3 regions of the Mesorhizobium sp. P2_F5 genome follow, and region 1 is predicted to be linked to each of the others. Evidence: predicted binding sites of a transcription regulator. Region 1 holds the regulator's gene; each other region holds the start of a gene.
What was found. The regulator PhoB, encoded in region 1, activates phosphate uptake and scavenging genes when phosphate is short. The targets are predictions, from matches to a motif close to TGTCATNNANCTGTCAT.
Positions count from the first base shown of each region.

Region 2: AC1DYO_RS24870 (bifunctional 2',3'-cyclic-nucleotide 2'-phosphodiesterase/3'-nucleotidase) is a predicted target of PhoB. The motif match lies at 3,909-3,925, and genes of this name have one in related genera.
Region 3: AC1DYO_RS22150 (PhoX family protein) is a predicted target of PhoB. The motif match lies at 2,951-2,967, and genes of this name have one in related genera.

Region 1 covers NZ_JBFUEY010000006.1:16,295-23,387, forward strand. The annotation lists gene pstA (phosphate ABC transporter permease PstA) at 1-1,012, shown strand, start outside; gene pstB (phosphate ABC transporter ATP-binding protein PstB) at 1,030-1,854, shown strand; gene phoU (phosphate signaling complex protein PhoU) at 1,896-2,600, shown strand; gene phoB (phosphate regulon transcriptional regulator PhoB) at 2,617-3,306, shown strand; gene AC1DYO_RS10720 (ROK family protein) at 3,337-4,572, opposite strand; gene xylF (D-xylose ABC transporter substrate-binding protein) at 4,842-5,882, shown strand; gene AC1DYO_RS10730 (sugar ABC transporter permease) at 6,028-7,093, shown strand, end outside.
Region 2 covers NZ_JBFUEY010000020.1:183,902-190,994, forward strand. The annotation lists gene AC1DYO_RS24855 (Dabb family protein) at 66-356, opposite strand; gene AC1DYO_RS24860 (hypothetical protein) at 472-606, opposite strand; gene AC1DYO_RS24865 (class I SAM-dependent methyltransferase) at 867-2,117, shown strand; gene AC1DYO_RS24870 (bifunctional 2',3'-cyclic-nucleotide 2'-phosphodiesterase/3'-nucleotidase) at 2,153-3,808, opposite strand; gene AC1DYO_RS24875 (NAD(P)/FAD-dependent oxidoreductase) at 3,949-5,214, opposite strand; gene AC1DYO_RS24880 (5-formyltetrahydrofolate cyclo-ligase) at 5,466-6,068, shown strand; gene AC1DYO_RS24885 (hypothetical protein) at 6,208-6,621, shown strand; gene AC1DYO_RS24890 (Lrp/AsnC family transcriptional regulator) at 6,618-7,091, opposite strand.
Region 3 covers NZ_JBFUEY010000018.1:10,288-17,380, reverse strand. The annotation lists gene urtB (urea ABC transporter permease subunit UrtB) at 1-770, opposite strand, end outside; gene urtA (urea ABC transporter substrate-binding protein) at 898-2,208, opposite strand; gene AC1DYO_RS22155 (hypothetical protein) at 2,522-2,911, shown strand; gene AC1DYO_RS22150 (PhoX family protein) at 3,023-4,936, shown strand; gene AC1DYO_RS22145 (GMC family oxidoreductase) at 5,008-6,579, opposite strand; gene AC1DYO_RS22140 (gluconate 2-dehydrogenase subunit 3 family protein) at 6,629-7,093, opposite strand, start outside.

The DNA.
Region 1 (7,093 bases):
CGCGCTGGTGGCCAAGCTCGGTATCGATCCCGCCAACAAGCCGATGATGCTGAAGCTCAAGGGCTTCCTGTCGGAAGGCGCCCGCGTCCAACTGCGCGACATCGTCGCCGCCGATCCCGCGGTGATCGGAACGACGCGTGACGTCAACATCCTGGCCGCCGCCAATCTCGACTCCGCCTTCAAGGGCCAGATCGACCTCAGCGTCGATGAAGCGCGGCGCAAGGTGTCCAACCAGCAGATCGACTGGATGAACAAGCTTAGGGCGGACGGCGTGATGGCCGAGCATTTCAACACCGGCCTGTTCACCTATGGCGCTTCCAGCCGCCCGGAAACGTCGGGCATGGGCGTGGCCATCATCGGCTCGTTCTACATGATGGTGATCGTGCTGCTCTTGGCGCTGCCGATCGGCGTCGCCGCCTCCATTTATCTCGAGGAATTCGCCAAAAAGAACCGCTTCACCGACCTGATCGAAGTCAACATCAACAATCTGGCGGCGGTGCCGTCGATCGTTTTCGGCCTGCTCGGCCTTGCCGTGTTCATCAACTTCCTCGGAATGCCGCGCTCCGCTGCCTTCGTCGGCGGCCTGGTGCTGACCCTGATGACGCTGCCGACCATCATCATCGCCACGCGCGCCGCCCTTGCCGCGGTGCCGCCGTCGATCCGCTCGGCAGCGCTTGGGCTTGGCGCCTCGAAGATGCAGATGGTGTTCCAGCACATCCTGCCGCTTGCCGCTCCCGGCATCCTGACCGGAACCATCATCGGCCTGGCGCGTGCGCTGGGTGAGACGGCACCGCTGCTCCTAATCGGCATGGTCGCCTTCGTCGCCGACTATCCGAAGACGCCTTTCGATCCGGCGACCGCGCTGCCGGTGCAGATCTACATGTGGGCAAACGAGGCCGAACGCGCTTTTGTCGAGCGCATGTCCGGCGCCATCATCATCCTGCTCGTCTTCCTCATGGCCATGAACATCACCGCGATCGTGCTTCGACGCCGGTTCGAGCGGCGCTGGTAGAAAAAAGGCAATTTGGTATGAACATCATGACCGAACAGTCCCTTGAAAACGCAGTGGGCGACAAGATGAACGCCAAGTCGAACGAAGTCATCAAGATGCGCGGCGACAAGGTCGGCGTCTTCTACGGCGAGAAGCAGGCGCTGTTTGACGTCAATCTCGACGTCCGCCAGAACCAGGTGACGGCGCTGATCGGCCCGTCCGGTTGCGGCAAGTCGACCTTCCTGCGCTGTCTCAACCGCATGAACGACACCATCGATTCGGCGCGGGTGACCGGCAAGATCACGCTGGACGAGGACGACATCTACGACAAGAACATCGACGTCGTCGAACTCCGCGCCCGCGTCGGCATGGTGTTCCAGAAGCCCAATCCGTTCCCGAAGTCGATCTACGAAAATGTCGCCTACGGCCCGCGCATCCACGGGCTGGCCAAGCGCAAGTCCGACATGGACCAGATCGTCGAATCCAGCCTGAAGAAGGCGGCGATCTGGAACGAGGTCAAGGACCGCCTGCAGGAGCCCGGCACCGGTCTGTCCGGCGGCCAGCAGCAGCGCCTGTGCATCGCGCGCGCCATCGCCGTGTCGCCGGAAGTGATCCTGATGGACGAGCCCTGCTCGGCGCTCGATCCGATCGCCACCGCCCGCGTCGAGGAGCTGATCGACGAGCTGCGCCAGAACTACACCATCGTCATCGTCACCCACTCGATGCAGCAGGCGGCGCGCGTGTCGCAGCGCACGGCGATGTTCCATCTCGGCTATCTGGTCGAGGAGGGCGCCACCGACAAGATGTTCACCAACCCCGACGACAAGCGCACCCAGGACTATATTACCGGCCGCTTCGGCTGAGCCGTCCGGCGGTTGAATTTTCAGGCACGAGGACCAAGATCATGGGTGAACATACCGTCGCCTCCTTCGATGAAGAGCTGGGGCAGATCAGCAAGCTGATCCGCGACATGGGCGATCTGGCCGGCTCGATGGTCAACGCCTCGACCAGGGCGTTGCTCAATTCCGACAATGCGCTGGCGCAGCGTGTCGTTTCCGACGACGCCATCATGGACGCGCGCCAGCGTGAGCTGGATGACCGCGCCATCACGCTGATCGCCAAGCGCCAGCCAATGGCCAACGACCTGCGCGCTGTGGTCGGCTCGATCCGCATGGCCGGCGACCTCGAACGCATCGGCGATCTCGCCAAGAACATCGCCAAGCGCGTCGGCACTGTCGGCCTCAGCGTTACGCCGCGCGACCTGTCGCATTCCATCGACGCCATGGCGCAGCTGGTGCTGATCCAGGTGCAAGGCGTTGTCGAGGAATATGCCGCCGCGGATGCCGCAGCCCTGGCGAAACTCAGGAATGAGGACGAGCGCATCGACGTCAAGTACACGTCGGTGTTTCGCGAACTCTTGACCTACATGATGGAGGACCCGCGCAACATCACCGCCTGCACGCATCTCCTGTTCTGCGCCAAGAATCTGGAGCGCATCGGCGATCATGTCACCAACATCGCTGAAAATGCGTACTATGTGCTGACCGGCCAGCAATTGCCCGCCAATCGTCCGAAGCAGGACGAGACGGCGATGGCCACTTCGGCCTGACAAGGGTGAACTGCTGATGATTGCGCCACGCATCATGGTCGTGGAGGATGAGGAGCCACTGGGCGTGCTGCTCCGCTACAACCTCGAATCCGAAGGCTACCAGGTCGAGGTGGTGACGCGCGGCGACGAGGCCGAAATCCGGCTGCAGGAAAACGTCCCCGATCTGCTGGTGCTCGACTGGATGGTGCCGGCGGTGTCCGGCATCGAGCTGTGCCGGCGGCTCAGAATGCGGCCCGAGACCGAACGGCTGCCGATCATCATGCTGACCGCGCGCGGCGAAGAAAGCGACCGCGTGCGTGGCTTGTCCACCGGTGCCGACGACTATCTGGTCAAGCCGTTCTCGACGCCGGAGTTCATGGCGCGCGTGAAAGCGCTGCTGCGCCGCGCCAAGCCGGAAGTGCTCTCCAGCGTGCTCAAGGTCGGCGACATCGTGCTCGACCGTGAATCGCACCGGGTCTACCGCAAGAAGAGCGAGATCCGGCTCGGGCCGACCGAGTTCCGCCTGCTCGAATTCATGATGCGCCATCCAGGTCGGGTCTTCTCGCGCAGCCAACTGCTCGACAATGTCTGGGGCGAGACGATCTATATCGACGAGCGCACGGTCGACGTGCATGTCGGGCGCTTGCGCAAGGCGGTCAACAATGGCCGCATGCCTGACGTGATCCGCACCATCCGCGGTGCAGGCTACGCCATCCGCGAAGATTGACGCGCGGCGCGCCGCGCCGTTGCCGGCCTCTCAGGCGACATGTTTGCTAGATTTCGCCTGAATCCCCGGCGCGAAAATCTCCTGGTCGACGAAGCCGAGCGCGCGCATGGCGCAGCCTTCGCGGATCAGCGGCAGTTCGTTGGGTTCGGTGTCGAAGGAAATCGACTTCGAGTGCTGGCCGCCGGCGGTCTGGGCAATCGCATTGCGCAATGCCGGTTCGATCAGATCGAAGGCGGCGGCGCTGACACCGACCATGGCGACGGGGGCGGGATCGATTAGGGCGAACAGGCTGCCAAGGCCGAAGCCGAGCGCTTCCCCGGCCTTGCGGTAGGCTTCCCGCTCGGGACCTTCGGTTTCGCGAGCGCGTGTGGCAAGCCCCCGCATGTCGGCGTCGCCGACATCGACCGGTTCGGCGTCCTCGCTCATCCCCATGGCATTGCGCCAGATGGCGTAGTTGCCGGCATAGGCCTCGACGCAGCCACGCCGCCCGCAGCGACAGAGCGCGCCGCCGGGACGGTGGATCATGTGGCCGAACTCGCCGCCTGAGGAATGGGTGCCGGTGAACAGTTCGCCTTTCAGCACCAACCCCATGCCGATGCCGTGCGAGAGCAGGATGGCAATGAAATCGTCGCGGTAGCGCTCAGGCTGGCGCCATTGCAGCGCCACCGCCATCATGTTGCAGTCGTTCTCCATGGTGGCCGGAATGCCGAACTCCGCTTCCAGTATGTCGGCGAACGCGATGTCGGTCAGCGGCGTGATCGGCGACCACAGCATGGCGCGCGCCTGCGAATCGGTGATGCCCTGGATGCCCATGGCAATGCGGGCGATGCTTTGGACATCGAGGTCGGGATCCTCGAGCCGCCGCCGCACGATTGCCGTGCATTCGCCGATCAGTTCGTCGCGCGGCATGGTCAGCGTGTCCAGCCGGCGCTGCTCCTCGGCGACCACATGGCCGGCATAGTCGATGACGGTGACGGAAAGGAAATTCAGCGACAGCACCACGGTCATCACCGCGGCTGCTTCCGGATTGAGGCCAAGGCCGACCTGTGGCCGTCCGCGTTTCAGCGCACCGGTCTCGCCGGGCTTGCTCTCGGCCAGGATGCCTTCTTGAATCAGGTCAGAAGAGATCGCCGATATGGTCGAATGGCTAAGGCCGGTGGTTGCCGCAATCTCGGTCCGCGACGGCTGGCCGGCCCGGCGCACGGCCGAAATCACCATCGCACGGTTGCGACGGCGCAGATCGTCGTGGCGGATACCAACCGACATCTTTTTTGTTTCCTCCCGGTCCCCCGCGCCTCATGATAGTGGAGGCGGTCAGGGACGCCACGCAAATATTGGCAGAAGCCGGTCACGCTGTCATTGTTTATTGCGGGTCTCGAAAAAAATCGACGACGCCATCAGAATCCATCAGAATCGATGTTGACAGCGTCTCGCCGTTGGACCAGTATTTTTTCGAGGCTCGAAAAAATAGAGCCTCTGTGTGCCGGCCCTCGGGCCAGTTTTGTCGCGCCGCGCGCGGCGCAGGGAGGATTATCATGAACAGATTTGCAGCCGCCATGCTGGCGGGTGTCGCCATGTCGCTGACGCTGGTGTCGGTCGCGCAGGCGAAGGACAAGGTCATCGGCGTGTCGTGGTCGAACTTCCAGGAAGAGCGCTGGAAGACCGACGAAGCGGCGATGAAGGCAGCGATCGAGGCGGCCGGCGACAAGTATATTTCCGCTGACGCGCAGTCCAATCCCGGCAAGCAGCTGACCGACGTCGAGAGCCTGATCTCGCAGGGCGCCAACTCGCTGATCATCCTCGCGCAGGACGCCTCGGCCATCGGCCCGGCGGTGCAGAAGGCGCTGGACGAAGGCATTCCGGTCGTCGGCTATGACCGCCTGATCGAGAACAAGGACGTCTTCTATCTGACCTTCGACAACAAGGAAGTCGGCCGTATGCAGGCCCGCGAAGTGTTCAAGGCCAAGCCGGAAGGCAACTATGTCTTCATCAAGGGCTCGGGCTCCGACCCGAATGCCGATTTCCTGTTCTCGGGCTCGATGGAGGTGCTCAAGGAAGCCATCGACTCGGGCAAGATCAAGAATGTCGGCGAGGCCTATACCGATGGCTGGCTGCCCGCCAATGCCCAGAAGAACATGGAACAGTTCCTGACCGCCAACGACAACAAGGTCGATGCGGTGGTCGCGGCCAATGACGGCACCGCCGGCGGCGTCGTCGCGGCGCTGACGGCGCAGGGCCTTGCCGGAACGGTTCCGGTCTCGGGCCAGGACGGCGACCATGCCGCTCTGAACCGCATCGCGCTCGGCACGCAGACCGTGTCGGTGTGGAAGGATGCACGCGAGCTAGGCAAGAATGCCGCCGAGATCGCCTCGCAACTCGCCGACGGCAAGAAGACGAGCGACATCGCTGGCGCCAAGGACTTCACCACGCCTGGCGGCAACACCGTCAAGTCGTTGTTCCTGACCCCGGTCGCGATCACCAAGGACAACCTCAACGTCGTCATCGACGCCGGCTGGATCAAGAAGGACGAAGTCTGCACGGGCGTCGCCGCCGGCAGCGTCGCGGCCTGCAACTAAGCTTGGCCTGTTTCCATTCGATAACGACGCCGCGGCCCAAAGCCGCGGCGTTTTCTCAACAAGATTTGTGTTTCCGCCATAGGCGGCTAACTTCTAGGCTGTGGTCCGGCATCCGCGTCAGACGGCAAGCCGCTGGGAGGACATCATGACCGACACGACCTCGACTTCGCAGGCCGACACCGCGCGTGCGTCGGAACTCGGCGCGGTCGCCCGGTTCCTGAAAGCGACCGAGATCGACACCCGCATGCTCGGCATGATCGGCGCGCTGCTTCTGATCTGGATCGGCCTGCATGTCATTTCCAGCTTCCGCCTCGGGGTCAATCCGCTCGATTTCGACAGCCGCACCTTCCTGACGCCACGCAACCTCTGGAACCTGTCGGTGCAAACGTCCGCCGTCGCCATCATGGCCTCAGGCATGGTGCTGGTCATCGTCATGCGCAACATCGACCTCTCCGTCGGTTCGGCCGAGGGCCTGATCGGCATGGTGATGGGTTTTGCCCAGGTGCATTTCCTGGTGCGCTTTGTCGGGCTCGAGCTTGGCAATCCGTGGATCTGGGTTCTGGCGCTGGTCATCGGCCTGGCACTCGGTCTTCTGATCGGCGCGTTCCAGGGTTTTGTCATCGCCTATCTCGAAGTGCCGGCCTTCATCGTCACGCTGGGCGGCCTTCTGGTCTGGCGTGGTGCTGCCTGGTGGGTGACCAGCGGCCAGACGGTGGCGCCGCTCGACGCCACCTTCCAGCTGATGGGTGGCGGTCCGGCCGGATCGATCGGCGCGACCTGGAGCTGGGTCGTCGGCATCGTCGCCTGCCTTGCCGTGGTGTTCGCGATGTTCAACGGGCGGGTGCAGCGCAAGCGCTTCCGCTTCCCGCTGCGTCCGATCTGGGCCGAGACGCTGCTCGGCACGGTCACCTGCGCCGTCATCATGGGCGCGGTGTGGCTGGCCAATTCCTATCCGTGGCCGATCGGCATCGTGAACCGGTATGCCGCCGCCAACAACATCACTGTGCCCGAAGGCGGGCTGTTCATCGCGCATGGCATCGCCATCCCGGTGCTGATGGCGGTGACTGTCGGCATCATCATGACCTTTATCACCAAGCGCACGCGTTTCGGCCGCTATGTCTTCGCCATCGGCGGCAATCCGGAAGCCGCCAACCTCGCCGGCATCAACACGCGCTGGATCACCATGAAGGTGTTCATGATCATGGGCGTGC
Region 2 (7,093 bases), on a different contig from region 1:
CGTACCGGTTTGACGGCCTACGAATTCCGCCTGTGAAAACCTGGCGAGGTTTCTTCCCTGCCTGATCAGGCCATTGCCACGACATCGGCCGAATACCGCAATTCGCGCAATGGTTTGACCCGGCTGGTCGTCTCCGCATAGAGCGGATGCGCCTTGTAGGCGGCCAACGCCGCATCGTCTTCGAACTCGGCATAGACGACCACGTCGATCGCGTCCGACAGCGGATCGACCTTGGTGTTGAGCGTCACTTCGAAGAGGCTTGAATGCGGGATCTTGCCCAAGGTGAGCAAGCCGGTGCGCACGGCCTCGACATCGTCCTTGCGCCTGGCGCTGAAGAAAACGATATGCCGGATCACGCCTGCCTCCAAATTCGATTTGCCGGCATGTTTTGTGTGAGCGGAACCGTCGCGTCAACCGGCACGATGTCGCGCCCGGCAACGCCGGAAGGCGACTTCGCAGAGGCGCGAAAAACTAGCCCCCGCCGGTGACGTAGCGCACGATACGCGACATTTCCCTGACCGTGGTGTCGAGATAGCGGCCACTGTTGTAGAGGCCGTCCCAGATCAGGAAAAAGGCGATGGCCATGATGACGACGACGTAACGCATGGCTGAAACTAACGCATGTGGCTGTTCGTAACCATAGAGATTTCGCCGACGGCCGATACTCGCCCGAATTCTGGCCCTCTAGCCGGCCGCCTTGGTCCAGCCGCGCACACAGCTTGCCTCTTGAAGTTCTGGTCGATGCGGTGGAAGATTGTGGTGAAAATTCACGCAGGTAGCGGCATTCGCGCCTGACGAATGAAATGTGGAGGATGTGGGGGCCGGCAGATCTTGCGCCGTCCCCGCGGAAGTCCGGGGGATGTGAGATGGCTGTTAGGGAACACAAGGGCATCGGCGACGCCATCAGGCTGGACGAGTTCAACTTCGCCGAGATCGTCAAGGGCTTGCCGGCCAAGGCGCGCATGGTGCTGTCGGCGGCGATGAAACTGCCGCGCGGCTCGCTCAAGGTAAGGATGCCGGATGGCCGCGCCGTTCTTGTCGGTGGCAATGCGCCCGGACCTGACGCCGAACTGGTGCTGAAGAACTGGCGCCTGCCCGGCCGCGCCTTTTCCGGCGGCACCATCGGCGTTGCCGAATCCTACATGGATGGCGATTGGGAAAGCCCCGATGTGACCAGCTTTCTCGAACTGTTCGTCGTCAACTCGGCCATCGGCGAACGCGTCGCCGGCGGCGCCAGCTGGCTCATCAACACCGTCCAGCGCATCCGCCACTGGTTCAACGAAAACACCCGCACCGGCTCGAAGCGCAACATTTCGGCGCATTACGACCTCGGCAATGCATTCTACAAGCAATGGCTCGATCCCAGCATGACCTATTCGTCGGCGCTCTATGCCACCGGCGCCAACGATCTGGAAAGCGCGCAGGCCGCCAAATATCGCGCTCTGGCCAAGGACACCGGCATCGGCAAGAAGGACCATGTGCTGGAGATCGGCTGCGGCTGGGGCGGTTTTGCCGAATTTGCCGCGCGCGAGATCGGTTGCCGCGTCACCGGCCTGACCATCAGCCGCGAACAGCACGACTTCGCCAAGGCGCGCATCCACAAGGCCGGACTGTCTGACAAGGTCGATATCAAGCTGCAGGATTACCGCGACGAAACAGGCACTTACGACCGCATCGCCTCGATCGAGATGTTCGAGGCGGTCGGTGAAAAATACTGGCCGGTGTTCTTCGGCAAGATGAAGGCCTGCCTGAGACCCGGCGGCACCGCCGGCCTGCAAATCATCACCATCAACGAGGCCGCCTACGACACCTATCGCGCGCGGCCAGATTTCATCCAGCGCTACGTCTTCCCGGGCGGCATGCTGCCGACGCCGTCGATCCTCAAGACGCTGGGCAGCGACCATGGCCTTGCCCATCTGCGCGAGCGCGTCTTCCCGGACGACTATGCCCGCACGCTTGCCGAATGGCGCAACCGCTTCTGGCAGTCGTGGGAAAAGATCGTCCCGCTCGGCTTCGATGACCGTTTCAAGAAGCTCTGGGAGTTTTACCTCCACTATTGCGAAGCCGGCTTTAGAGCCAGCTACATCGACGTGCGCCAGGTGGTCTACAAGGCGTAGAGTTGGGTTGAGCGGGCATTGCCCGCCCGTTTCCCTCACAGCAGGATGCGGTATTTCGCAAATCCCGCTTCGCCCTCGCCGGCAGGCTCGATCTTGAGGGATTTCACCCCTGAAATAAAATCCTTCGCCCTGGGACCGGTCTCGAATACGGCGCTGGTTCCGGGCAGCGGCGTGAACGACCAGTTGTCGTCGGCCGAGGGATTGATCGTGCCTTCGCTGACGACATAGCGCACGATTACGTCACGGTTGGTGTCCGGCGCCTCGTAAATGATCTTCGAGGCATTGATGTCAGGGAAATTGCCTCCACCGCCGGCGCGGTAATTGTTGGTGGCGACGACGAATTTCGCTGCCGGATCAATTGGCTTGCCATCGAAGCTGAGGTCGACGATGCGGCTGGAGCCGGCATTGGCGACGCCACCCTTGGCATCGTATTTCGGCGGCTGCGATAGATCTATCTTGTAGCTGACGCCATCGATCACATCGAAATTGTAGGACGGGAATTCGGTGTCGATCAGCGCCTGGTCGGCCTTCCCGGCCTCGATCCTTTTGAAGATGCCGGCTGACATTTCCAGCCATTCCTTCACCTGCGCGCCGGTGATTTCAACCGCCCGCACCGTGTTCGGATAGAGATAGAGGTCGGCGACGTTCTTGATGGCGATGTCGCCCACCGGCACGTCGGTGTAGTAGTCGGCACCGTTACGCCCGCCGGCCTTGAAGGGCGCTGCCGCCGACAGCAGCGGCACATCCTTCCATTGCGTGGCCTTCAATATGTCCTTGAGATACCAGCTCTGCGCCTGATTGACGATCTGCACCGACGGATCGTCCGCGACCAGCGCGAAATAGGAATAGAGCGGCGCCGAGGTTTTGCCGACCGGGCGGCGGACATAGGCAAGCGTTGCCTCATGGTCCGCCTTCAGCGCATCGACGACGCGCTGGTCGTCCGCAACGGTCGGCTTGTTCGCCTTGTCGACGCGTTCGTAGATCGGCCGTGCCTCCGAGGCCGCCGAGACGACCCGCCATTTCGATCCGTCGCGTTCCAGAAGCAGGTCGATCAGGCCCATATGCGAGCCCCAGAAACCGCCCATCACTGCCGGCTTGCCTTGCAGCGTGCCCTTTTCGGTGTCGACGCCATCAAGTGCCTGAAAATCCTTCTTGCCGGGGAAGACCAGATGCTGATGGCCGGTGAACACCGCATCGATGCCCTCGACACCGGCAACGAAGAACGAGGCGTTCTCCATGCCGTCGCCCTGCTTGACGTCGATGCCGGAATGCGAGAGGGCGATAACAATGTCGGCGCCCTCCTCCTTGATCTGCGGCACCCAGGCTTTGGCCGCCTCGACGATGTCGCGCGTCCGGACATTGCCTTCCAGATTCTTCAGGTCCCAGATCATGACCTGCGGCGGCACGAAGCCGATGATACCGATCTTGATCGGTTGCTCGCCGCCTGACCCGTCCTTGATCTTCTTGTCGAGGATGACATAGGGCTTGAGGCCCATCGTGTCGTTCGCTTTGTCGGCGTAGTAATCGTAGGGCAGGACATTCACATGGATGTCCGTCGTCTCCATGATCCTCAGATGCGCTTGATTGGCCTGCGCGTGGGCGGAGAATGGATGCAGCATGATCAGCGCCCCGCTGGCGGCCGCGCCGGCAAGGAAACCGCGGCGGGAGACGGGGTGGTGGAGAGACGACATTGGTTTTCCTTCCCAGCGACGTGACAAATCCCAGCCCCGGGAGGAAGCTTCGCGCCGAAGACCGGCCATGTCCATCAGCAAGTCAGTCGATCAGCAAAAGGTGACGGCTGGATGAATATCCCTGGCCGAGAGCAAGGACCTCAGCCCTTGTCGTCATCGCCCTGGGTGATCAGCCGAGCGCTGCGCTGGCCGGTGAAATATATCCATAGCCAGCTAAGTGACACCGACAGCCGGTTGCGGAAACCGATCAGGAAATAGATGTGCGCCACGCCCCATAGCCACCAGGCAAGCCAGCCGGTGAGCTTGATCCAGCCGAAATCGATCGCGGCTGCCCACTTGCCGATCGTCGCAAGGTCGCCGGCATGTTTGTAGCGGAAAGGACGCGATCCGTTATCGCCAGCCAGCCGCGCCTTGATCGTCGCGGCGACATGCTTGCCCTCTTGCTTGGCGGAGGGCGCCACGCCGGGCACCGGCTTGCCGTCCGGCCGCAACACATGGGCAGTGTCGCCGATGACGAAGATCTCGGGACTGTTCGGCACGGTCAGATCGGGTTCGACCATCACCCTGCCCGCCCGGTCGACCGGCGCGCCCAGCCATTCTCCCGCGGGCGAAGCGGCAACGCCGGCGGCCCACAGGATCGTCCGCGCGGGAAGATGGGTATCGCCAAAGACGACGCCTTCCGCATCCAGCAGCGTGACGGCGCGGCCAAGCTCGACCGTGACGCCCCGCCGTTCCAGCGCCTTGCGGGCATAGTCGGAGAGTTCCGGCGCGAAATTGGCCAGGATGCGGTCGCCGGCCTCGACCAGCACCACACGCGCCTGCCGCGTGTCGATGTTGCGGAATTCGCCGCGCAGCGTCTCATGCGCGAGTTCGACAATGGTGCCGGCAAGCTCCACCCCGGTCGGGCCGCCGCCAACGATGACCAGCGTCAGCAGAGCCTGGCGCGTGGCCGGATCGGTCTCGCGCTCGGCCTGCTCGAAGGCGAGCAGGATGCGGCGGCGGATAGTAGTGGCGTCCTCAAGCGTCTTCAGCCCGGGCGCAAAAGGCTCCCACTCGTCGTGGCCGAAATAGGCGTGGCGGGCGCCGGTGGCGAGCACCAGTGTGTCGTACGCGATCGAACTCCCACCCTCGAGCAGCACGCGTTTACCGGCCCGATCGACGCCGGTGACGTTGCCCAAGAGGGTCGTCACGTCCTTGCGTTTGCGCAGCAGATGGCGGATCGGCCAGGCAACCTCGGAGGTCGCCAGCGATGTAGTTGCCACCTGGTAGAGCAGTGGCTGGAAAAGGTGGTGGTTGCGCTTGTCGATCATGGTGATGCGCACCGGAGCGCCGGCCAGTGCGCGGGTGAGTTCGAGACCGCCGAATCCTGCACCGACGACAACGACGTGATGGCTGGTTTCACTCATCGCATTCACCCCTGTTTATCCGCTTTTATGTAGTAATTTTTGTGCACCGCAACAATGTCGTGAGGCGCAAGACTGCCATGCATCAAGGCTGCCCAGGACTCGCCGCTCAATGTCGCGAATGCCTATGTCGGCAGGCTCAGACGGGTATAGCCTCGCGGGGATAGGAACCACGGGAGTGAAGCATGGCCAACGACGATGACGGCGCCAAAGATGGCGACAGCCCGGCGCAATACTCTTCGCCACCGTGTTTCATGCACGAGCTCGATCCGGAATTCCGGGCGCCTTTGTCCGACTGGACCGACGTCAGGCGCTGGCGCAAGGCCGAGCGCGAACAGCTGATCGCGGCGCGGTTGGCGGTTTCGGCCGATACGCGGACAACAATGTCGCAAGCCATCGCCAAAGGTCTCGACGCGGTGATCGGCAACATTGCCGGCCGCATGGTCAGCCTCTACTGGCCGTTTCGCGGCGAGCCGGATCTGCGGCCATGGATGGCGTCGATCAACGAGCGCGGCGGCCGCACCGCGCTGCCCGTCGTCATTGAGAAGGGCCAGCCGCTGGTTTTCCGTGCCTACGTCCCCGGCGACCGGCTGGAAAAGGGCGTCTGGAACATCCCCATCCCCGCCGAGGGCGATCCGGTGCTGCCCGACATCGTCATTTCGCCGATCGTCGGCATCGATCCGCGCAATTACCGGCTGGGCTATGGTGGCGGCTTCTTCGACCGGACGCTGGCCGCTATGCCGTTCAAGCCTTTGGTCATCGGCGTCGGCTACGAGTTGCAACGCATCGCCACCATCTATCCGCAGCCGCACGACATCCCGATGGACCGGCTCGTCACCGAGGCCTCCGCCGTATAGCAGCGCAGATGTGATGTGACAAAAATCCGACTTGGTCGATAAATAATATGATCTTCGAGGATCGTTCGAAACGGCGCTCTGGGCGGATCCAACAGTGCCCAGTCGATCTTGGATTGGCTGCTTCACAACGGATGACAAGATGATCGGACGAACGATAGCGGCCGCCCTCGCAATTGCGTTTTCCTTGTCGCCCTCGCTTGCGCAACCAAAGCATCGTTTGCCGAGTGATTACAAATGGGGCCGCTGCCTGCTTGTTGTTGACGGTCAGACCCGCATATCCGGAAAGTGCTCCTACCAAATCGAGACGGGCGGCGATTTTAACATCCAGGGGCCCCGGCAAGTTTTTGCAGGTATCGACTATCCTGATACCCACAGTGGCGCGGGTGAAATGTCCAAGGATTACTGGGCAGTCGTATACAAAGACGGTGATGTCTGGGATGGCTATGGCAACTCTGACATTCGCGAAACGCACGGTGATGAAAACTGGGAAGACCTTCGCCGCGAAGGCGCGTGCTATATCGGGAGGGACGTCCGTGTATGTCTTTGGCGTTAAGCCAGTTCCGGCTTCATGCCCATGGCCGTGCGATCAACGATCTCGCGCAAGGCAAACGACGAATTGATCTTGGTCACATGCGGCATCGCGGACAGCCACTCCTTGTGGATGCGCTCATAGTCGACCAGGTCCTTGGCGGCGATGCGCAGGATGTAGTCGTATTCGCCCGACATCAGGTGGCAGGACAAGACATTGGGGCAGCGCTTGATTGCCGCCTCGAAGTCGGACAGCGTCTTTTCGAATTGTCCCGACAGCGATATATGCACGATCGCCGTCATCTGGTGGCCGAGCGCGGCATTCGAAAGCCGAGCGTGATAGCCGCGGATGGTGCCGGATTTCTCCAGATTGTCGAGCCGGCGCGAACAGGCCGACTGCGACAGGCCGACCCTCTCGGCGAGCGCCGCATTGGGTATCCGCCCATCCTTCTGCAAAGTCTCGAGAATGGCGATATCGATCCTGTCGAGCGGCATTT
Region 3 (7,093 bases), on a different contig from region 1:
AGCAGCACCGAGCCGAGCGAAATGCCGTACCAGATGTTCTGGCCGGCATCCCACAGCGCCAGGCTCGAATTGATGCCGGCGATTGCCGCGGTCGCCGCGTCCTTGACCGCGCCTTGCGCATTGGCCTCGACCGCGGTCAGCAGCGAGAGCGCGTCGCGATCGCCGCGCGCGCCGATCAGGGCGACTGCCGCGAGCTTGTCTTCTTCCGGCTTGTCGGAGACCAGCACCGATGCCGCGCGTGCCTGTTCAAAGAGTGCCTTGACCTTGGCATCGGTCTCGGCGGCGATTGCCGCGTCGAGCGGCTCGATGTTGGCGGCATCGGGCGTTTTGAACATGGTATCGGCGGCGGCGATGCGGACAGACGGATCCTTGGCACGGAGCGTCAGCGTGCCCAGCGCATCGCGGATGACACGGCGCAGCGTGTTGTTGACCTTGATCTTGGTGATATCGGCCTTGGCGGCGTCGCCGGCGCTCTCGCCGCTCAGCGGGTCGAGCAGCGTGACGCTGTCGCCGTCCTCATTGCCGACGAAGACCAGGGAATCGGTTTTGCGGATGTAAAGATTGCCTTCGGCAAGTGCGGCAAGCGGACGCTCGACCAGCGGATCGCCGGTGGCGGCAAGCTCGCGCACCACGGCCTCGATGGCCGAAAAGCCGCTGCCGGTGGCGAATTTGGCGATGATGGCGCGCAAATCGGCTTCGGCTGCGTTCGACGGCAACAGACTTGCCATCAGGAACACCAGCATGAGGCCGAAAGCGCGCAACAGGATCATCCGTTCAGATACTTTCCGGGAGGTGGAATTCGGCGTCCGGGCGGGCTGAAGCGCCCGGACGCCTTGCGGTCTCTGGCCTTGGAACCGGCCAGATGGCCATGGACCTGACGGTCCAGGCCGGGGAGGATCAGTTCGTACCCTTGCCGCCGCACTTGCCGGAGGCGACGTTGAAGTTGCCGCAGGACAGAGGCGAGCGCCAATCCGAGATCAGGTCCTTGGAATCAGGCAGATAGTCGGACCATTCGTCGCCCATCACGAGGCCGGGCGTCTGCGACACGGTCTCGAACTGGCCGTCGGCCTGGATCTCGCCGATCAGCACCGGCTTGGTGATGTGATGGTTCGGCATCATCGTCGAATAGCCGCCGGTGAGGTTCGGCACGGACACGCCGACCATGGCGTCGATCACCTTGTCCGGATCGGTGGTGCCGGCCTTCTCGACCGCCTTCACCCACATGTTGAAGCCGATATAGTGGGCTTCCATCGGGTCGTTGGTGGTGCGCTTGTCATTCTTGATGAACTTGTGCCAGTCGGCGATGAACTTCTTGTTTTCCGGCGTGTCGACGCTCTCGAAATAGTTCCATGCAGCGAGATGGCCGACCAGCGGCGCGGTGTCGAGACCGGCCAGTTCTTCCTCGCCGACCGAGAAGGCCATGACCGGGATGTCCTCGGCCTTGATGCCCTGGTTGCCGAGTTCCTTATAGAAGGGAACGTTGGCGTCACCGTTGACGGTCGAGACGACGGCGGTCTTCTTGCCGGCCGAGCCGAACTTCTTGATCGCCGAGACTTCGGTCTGCCAATCGGAGAAGCCGAACGGCGTGTAGTTGACCATGATGTCTTCGGCGGCGACGCCCTTGGCCTTCAGATAGGCCTCGAGGATCTTGTTGGTGGTGCGCGGATAGACATAGTCGGTGCCTTCCAGCACCCAGCGCTTCACCGAGCCGCCRTCCTYGCTCATCAGGTAGTCGACAGCAGGGATGGCCTGCTGGTTGGGAGCCGCACCCGTGTAGAACACGTTGCGCTCGCTTTCCTCGCCCTCATATTGGACGGGATAGAACAGGATGTTGTCGAGCTCGGAGAACACCGGCAGCACCGATTTGCGCGACACCGAGGTCCAGCAGCCGAACACGGCGGCGACCTTGTCCTTGGAGATCAGCTCGCGCGCCTTTTCGGCGAAGAGCGGCCAGTTGGACGCCGGATCGACGACGACCGCTTCCAGCTTCTTGCCGAGCAGGCCACCCTTGGCGTTCTGCTCTTCGATGAGCATCAGCATGGCGTCTTTCAGCGTCGTTTCCGAAATCGCCATGGTCCCCGACAGCGAATGCAGAATGCCGACCTTGATCGTGTCTTCGGCGGCCTTGGCCGGAGACGACATCGACAGGCCGGCAGCGACCACGCCGGCCGAAAACATTTTTGTTATTGTGGAGAAATTACCCCTCATACCGAAGACTCCCAAGCTGGTTGATTGCACCGCAACAATGCAATGCAACAGCCGTGCCAAACGCAAAGGAACCGCTCGCAAAGATGGAATATCCGAACGTTATCAGCCAGTTATTATATTAGCCTAAAGAAAACAAAGGCAGCCGGTTAAAAATTGATTGAGGGAAATTTGCGCAGCGCACTGGGCTTTTGCCTAATTTTCGCCCAAGTATGACAAGTGCCTAGATTTTGATCTCCGGCAGCGGCTCGCAGACCAACAATATTGCGGCACTGCGTAAAAATGGGGCAAGCTCATTCCGCAAACGAGTAACCCGATGACATCCTGCATCTCATGCATTTCCGGCATCCTGCTGCTGATGGCAACGAGCGGCGCCGCGCGCGCCGACTTCAGCGATGGCAAGCTGCCGGACGGCACCTACCACTGCGAAGTCTATCTGCTCGGCGCCTTCCTCAACCTCGGCGACATTACCATCAAGGGCAATGTCTATAGCGGCCCGGTGACGTTCGGCACCGCGCCGCAAGGCTACAACTACCAGATGAACGCCAATGGCGAGATCACCTGGCTAGGCCCGCTAGGCGGCTACACCACCGGCGGCAACTCCATCTCGATGACGCAAGCGACACTGGACGGCGCCCCTTCCTTCGACATCATCCTGAAGCAGCCCGACGGCGCCTTCACCGCCTCGACATGCACCAAGGGCTGAGCGAGCCCGATCCGGTCGTTCGCTTGCGGTTTCCTCTCCTGTCATGCGGATGTTGCCGAAGCAGACTACGGCAGCGGTGCGCCGTAACATCCACCCTGAGAGGCAGACACAATGGCCAATGCACCGTCTTCATCCTCCCCCGTCATTCGCGACGTCATTGCCGAGCGCGTCTCGCGCCGGTCTCTTTTGAAAGGCAGCCTTGCCTCCGGCGCGCTGCTTGCCGGCGGCAGCTTCGTCGGCTCCCTGTTTGCCGGCGAAACGCATGCCGCGGCAGCGCAGTCGACGCTCGGCTTTCCCGAACTGAAGCGCGTCTACGACAAGACCCATGCCGCCGCCGAAGGCTATGAGACAACCATCGTCGCGCGCTGGGGCGATCCGCTTGCAGCCGGTCTCGCCGAGTTCGACGGCAACAAGGTTGCGGCCGACGAACAGGAAAAGCGCTTCGGTTACAATTGCGACTACATCGCCTTCATGCCGCTGCCCAAAGGCACGGTGAATTCCGACCATGGTCTGCTTTGCGTCAACAATGAATACATCTCACCCAATGTGATGTTTCCCGGCATGACCGAGGACGATGCCGCCAAGACGATGACCAAGGAACAGGTCGATCTCGGCATGGCCGCGATGGGCCATTCGATCGTCGAAGTGCAACTGAAAGACGGCAAGTGGGAAACCGTGGCCGACAGCCCGCTCAACCGCCGCATCACCGCCAACACCGAAATGACCGTTTCCGGGCCAGTCGCCGGGCATGCCTTGATGAAGACCTCAGCCGACGCCACCGGCACCAAGGTGCTCGGCACCAGCTATAACTGCAGCGGCGGTTTCACCCCCTGGGGCACGGTGCTGACCTGTGAGGAAGGCGTTTCCGATATTTTCGGCGGCGACCCGAAGAAGGCGCCGACCGCCGAGCTTCTCGACCGCTACGGCTTCGACGGTTCCGACATCTATGGTCGCAGCCGCTTCCATGATCGCTTCGACCTCGACAAGGAGCCGAACGAGGCCAACCGCTTCGACTGGGTGGTGGAGATCGATCCCTACGACCCGCAGTCCAAGCCGGTGAAGCGCACCGCGCTTGGCCGCATGTCGCATGAGGCGTCGACGGTCGTCCTCAACAAGGACGGCCGTGTCGTCGTCTATATGGGTGACGACGACTATTTCGAATACATGTACCGCTTCGTCTCGGCCAAGGCCTATGACAAGGCGGACCCGGCTTCCGGCGCCAACCTGCTCGATGACGGCGTGCTGTCGGTTGCCCGCTTCGATGCCGACGGTTCGATGAGCTGGCTGCCGCTGGTGCACGGCCAGGGCAAGCTCACCGCCGAGAACGGTTTTGCCGACCAGGCGGAAGTGCTGTTGAAGACGCGTTTTGCGGCCGACGCGCTCGGCGCGACGCCGATGGACCGGCCAGAAGATATCGAGACCAATCCGGTGACCGGCCGCGTCTACGCGGTGATGACCAAGAACAAGAAGCGCGACCAGTCGAAGGTCAATCCAGCCAACACCCGGCCGGAAAACCTCTGGGGCCACATTGTCGAGCTGATCCCGCCCGGCGGCCGCGGTGCCGACGCCGACCACACGGCGGAAAAGTATGCCTGGGACCTGTTCGTGCTCTGTGGCAATCCGAAGGATGCAAAAGTCGGCGCGACGTTCCATCCGGATACGTCGGACAATGGCTGGTTCGTCTGCCCCGACAACATCACGTTCGATCCGGCCGGGCGGCTCTGGGTAGCGACCGACGGCGCCAATGATTTCGACCTGCCGGACGGCGTCTACGGCGTCGACACAGAAGGGGCGGCGCGCGGTCTGCCCAAACTGCTGTTCACCTGCCCGCATGGCGCGGAAGCGACCGGCCCGTGCTTCACGCCAGATGGCACGACGTTGTTCCTGTCGGTACAGCACCCCGCCGAGGACGCCGAGACGCTCGACAAAGCACAGACGCTGTGGCCCGACTTCAGGGATGGCCAGTTGCCGCGGCCGTCCGTCGTCGCCATCCGCCGCAAGGACGGACAGCCGGTCGGCGCGTGATCTGAACGGAAGAAGGCGGAACGCGGCTTGCGCGCGTTCCGCCTTGTCCGGGAGGACGGTCTAGGGTCGGCTCAGATCGTCTTGGCCGACATTTGCGACGCGATGTATTCGGCCTGGCGGATCGCCAGCGACACGATCGTCAGCGTCGGGTTCTCCGCCGCCCCGGTGGTGAACTGGCTGCCGTCCGACACGAACAGGTTTTTGATGTCGTGCGCCTGGCCGTGTTTGTTGACGACGCCGTCTTCCGCCTTCTCGCTCATCCGGTTGGTGCCGAGATTGTGGGTCGAGGGATAGGGCGGTGTCGGGAAGGAGCGCGTTGCGCCGACCGCGTCGTAGAGCGCTGTGGCCTGCTTGTAGGCATGGTTGCGCATCGCCGTATCGTTGGGGTGATCATCGAAATGCACGTCGGCGATCGGCATGCCATGCGCGTCCTTCTCGTCCTTGTGCAGGGTAATCCGGTTTTCCGCGCGCGGCATGTCTTCGCCAACAATCCACAGGCCGGCCATGTGATCATAGTGGTCGAGCGCGGTGGTGAAGGAACGGCCCCAGCCGCCTGGATTGAGGAAGGCGGCCATGAAAGGCAGGCCGAGCGACAGCGTCTCGAACTCGTAGCCGCCGACAAAGCCGCGTGAGGGATCGTGCCGCGCCTCGTCGCGGATGATGCCAGCCATGGTCGTGCCGCGATACATGTGCACCGGCTTGTCAAAGATGGCATAGACCGAGCCGGTGGTGTGGCGCATGTAGTTCTTGCCCACCTGCCCCGACGAATTGGCGAGGCCGTGCGGGAATTTGGACGACTCCGAATTGAGCAACAGGCGCGGGCTTTCGATCGAGTTGCCGGCGACGGCGACGATGCGAGCCTTCTGCTCCTGCAGCTTGCCGTCCTTGTCGGCATAGACGACGCCGGTCACCTTGCCCGAGGCGTCATGGTTGATCTTGATCGCCATGGCATTCGGCCGGACCTCGAGATGACCTGTCGCCTCGCCCTTGGGGATTTCGGCATAGAGCGTCGACCATTTGGCGCCCCATTTGCAGCCCTGGAAGCAGAAACCGGTCTGCTGGCAGGAATTGCGGTCGTCGCGCTCGACCGAGTTGATGGCCATGTTGCCGGTATGGCATTCCTTGTAGCCGAGCTTGTCGGCGCCGGCCTTGAGGACCTTGAAGTTGTTGTTGCCGGGCAACCGCGGCCAGCCATTGGTGCCGGTGACACCCATCTTGGCTTCGGCCTTGGCGTAGTACGGCTCCATCTCGGCCAGAGTGACCGGCCAGTCCAGCAGATTGGCGCCTTCCAGCTTGCCGTAGGTCGAGAGCGTCTTGAACTCGTGCTCCTGGAAGCGCAGCGAGGCGCCGGCCCAGTGGGTGGTCGAGCCGCCGACCGATTTGACGATCCAGGCCGGCAAATTCGGGAAATCCTTCGACACCCGCCAGTCGCCGGAAGTCGTGCGCTTGTCCGTCCAGGCGAGTTGGCTGAAGGAGGCCCACTCGTCGTTGATGAAATCCTCGTATTCGTGGCGGGCGCCGGCCTCGAGGATGACGACATCGACGCCTTTCTGGGCGAGTTCGTTGCCGAGCGTGCCACCGCCGGCGCCGGACCCGATGATGACGACCACGCCGTCGTTGTTGAGATCAAATGAAGCTGCCATGGTTTCCTCCCATGAATTCCTGTTTGCGGGTTTCAGAACGACGGAGGGCTCAGAGCCACTCGATGTCGTCGAAACCGCGCGCGATGTAGCCGCCCTTGGAGTAGGATTCGCCCTCGTAGCCGAAGATCGGCCACACCTCCTGCTGGTTGTAGAGGCTGACGACGAGGCCGCCGCGGATGGACTGGAAGAACGGCGTCGCCTCGATCTGCTGCAGCACGGCGACGCGCTGCTCCTCCCAGCCAAGGCCGCGATAGCCGCCCTCACCCGACTTCTTGTCGAGGTCGGCAATGCCGTCTTCGATCATCGTCTTGTAGGCCGCGTCCTTGCCGGCCTGCTCGTCATGGCCTTTCACGGCAATGGCGTAGTATTTGTCCGGGACCTGATCGTGCGGATAGATGTCGCGCGCCATCTGGATCAGCGTCGCCATGGTTTCGGGCTTGAGCGCCGATGTCTCGAGACCCCAGGCATTTTCGGGGCTGATGACCGCGCTGCCTGAGATGACGAGCAGTGCACC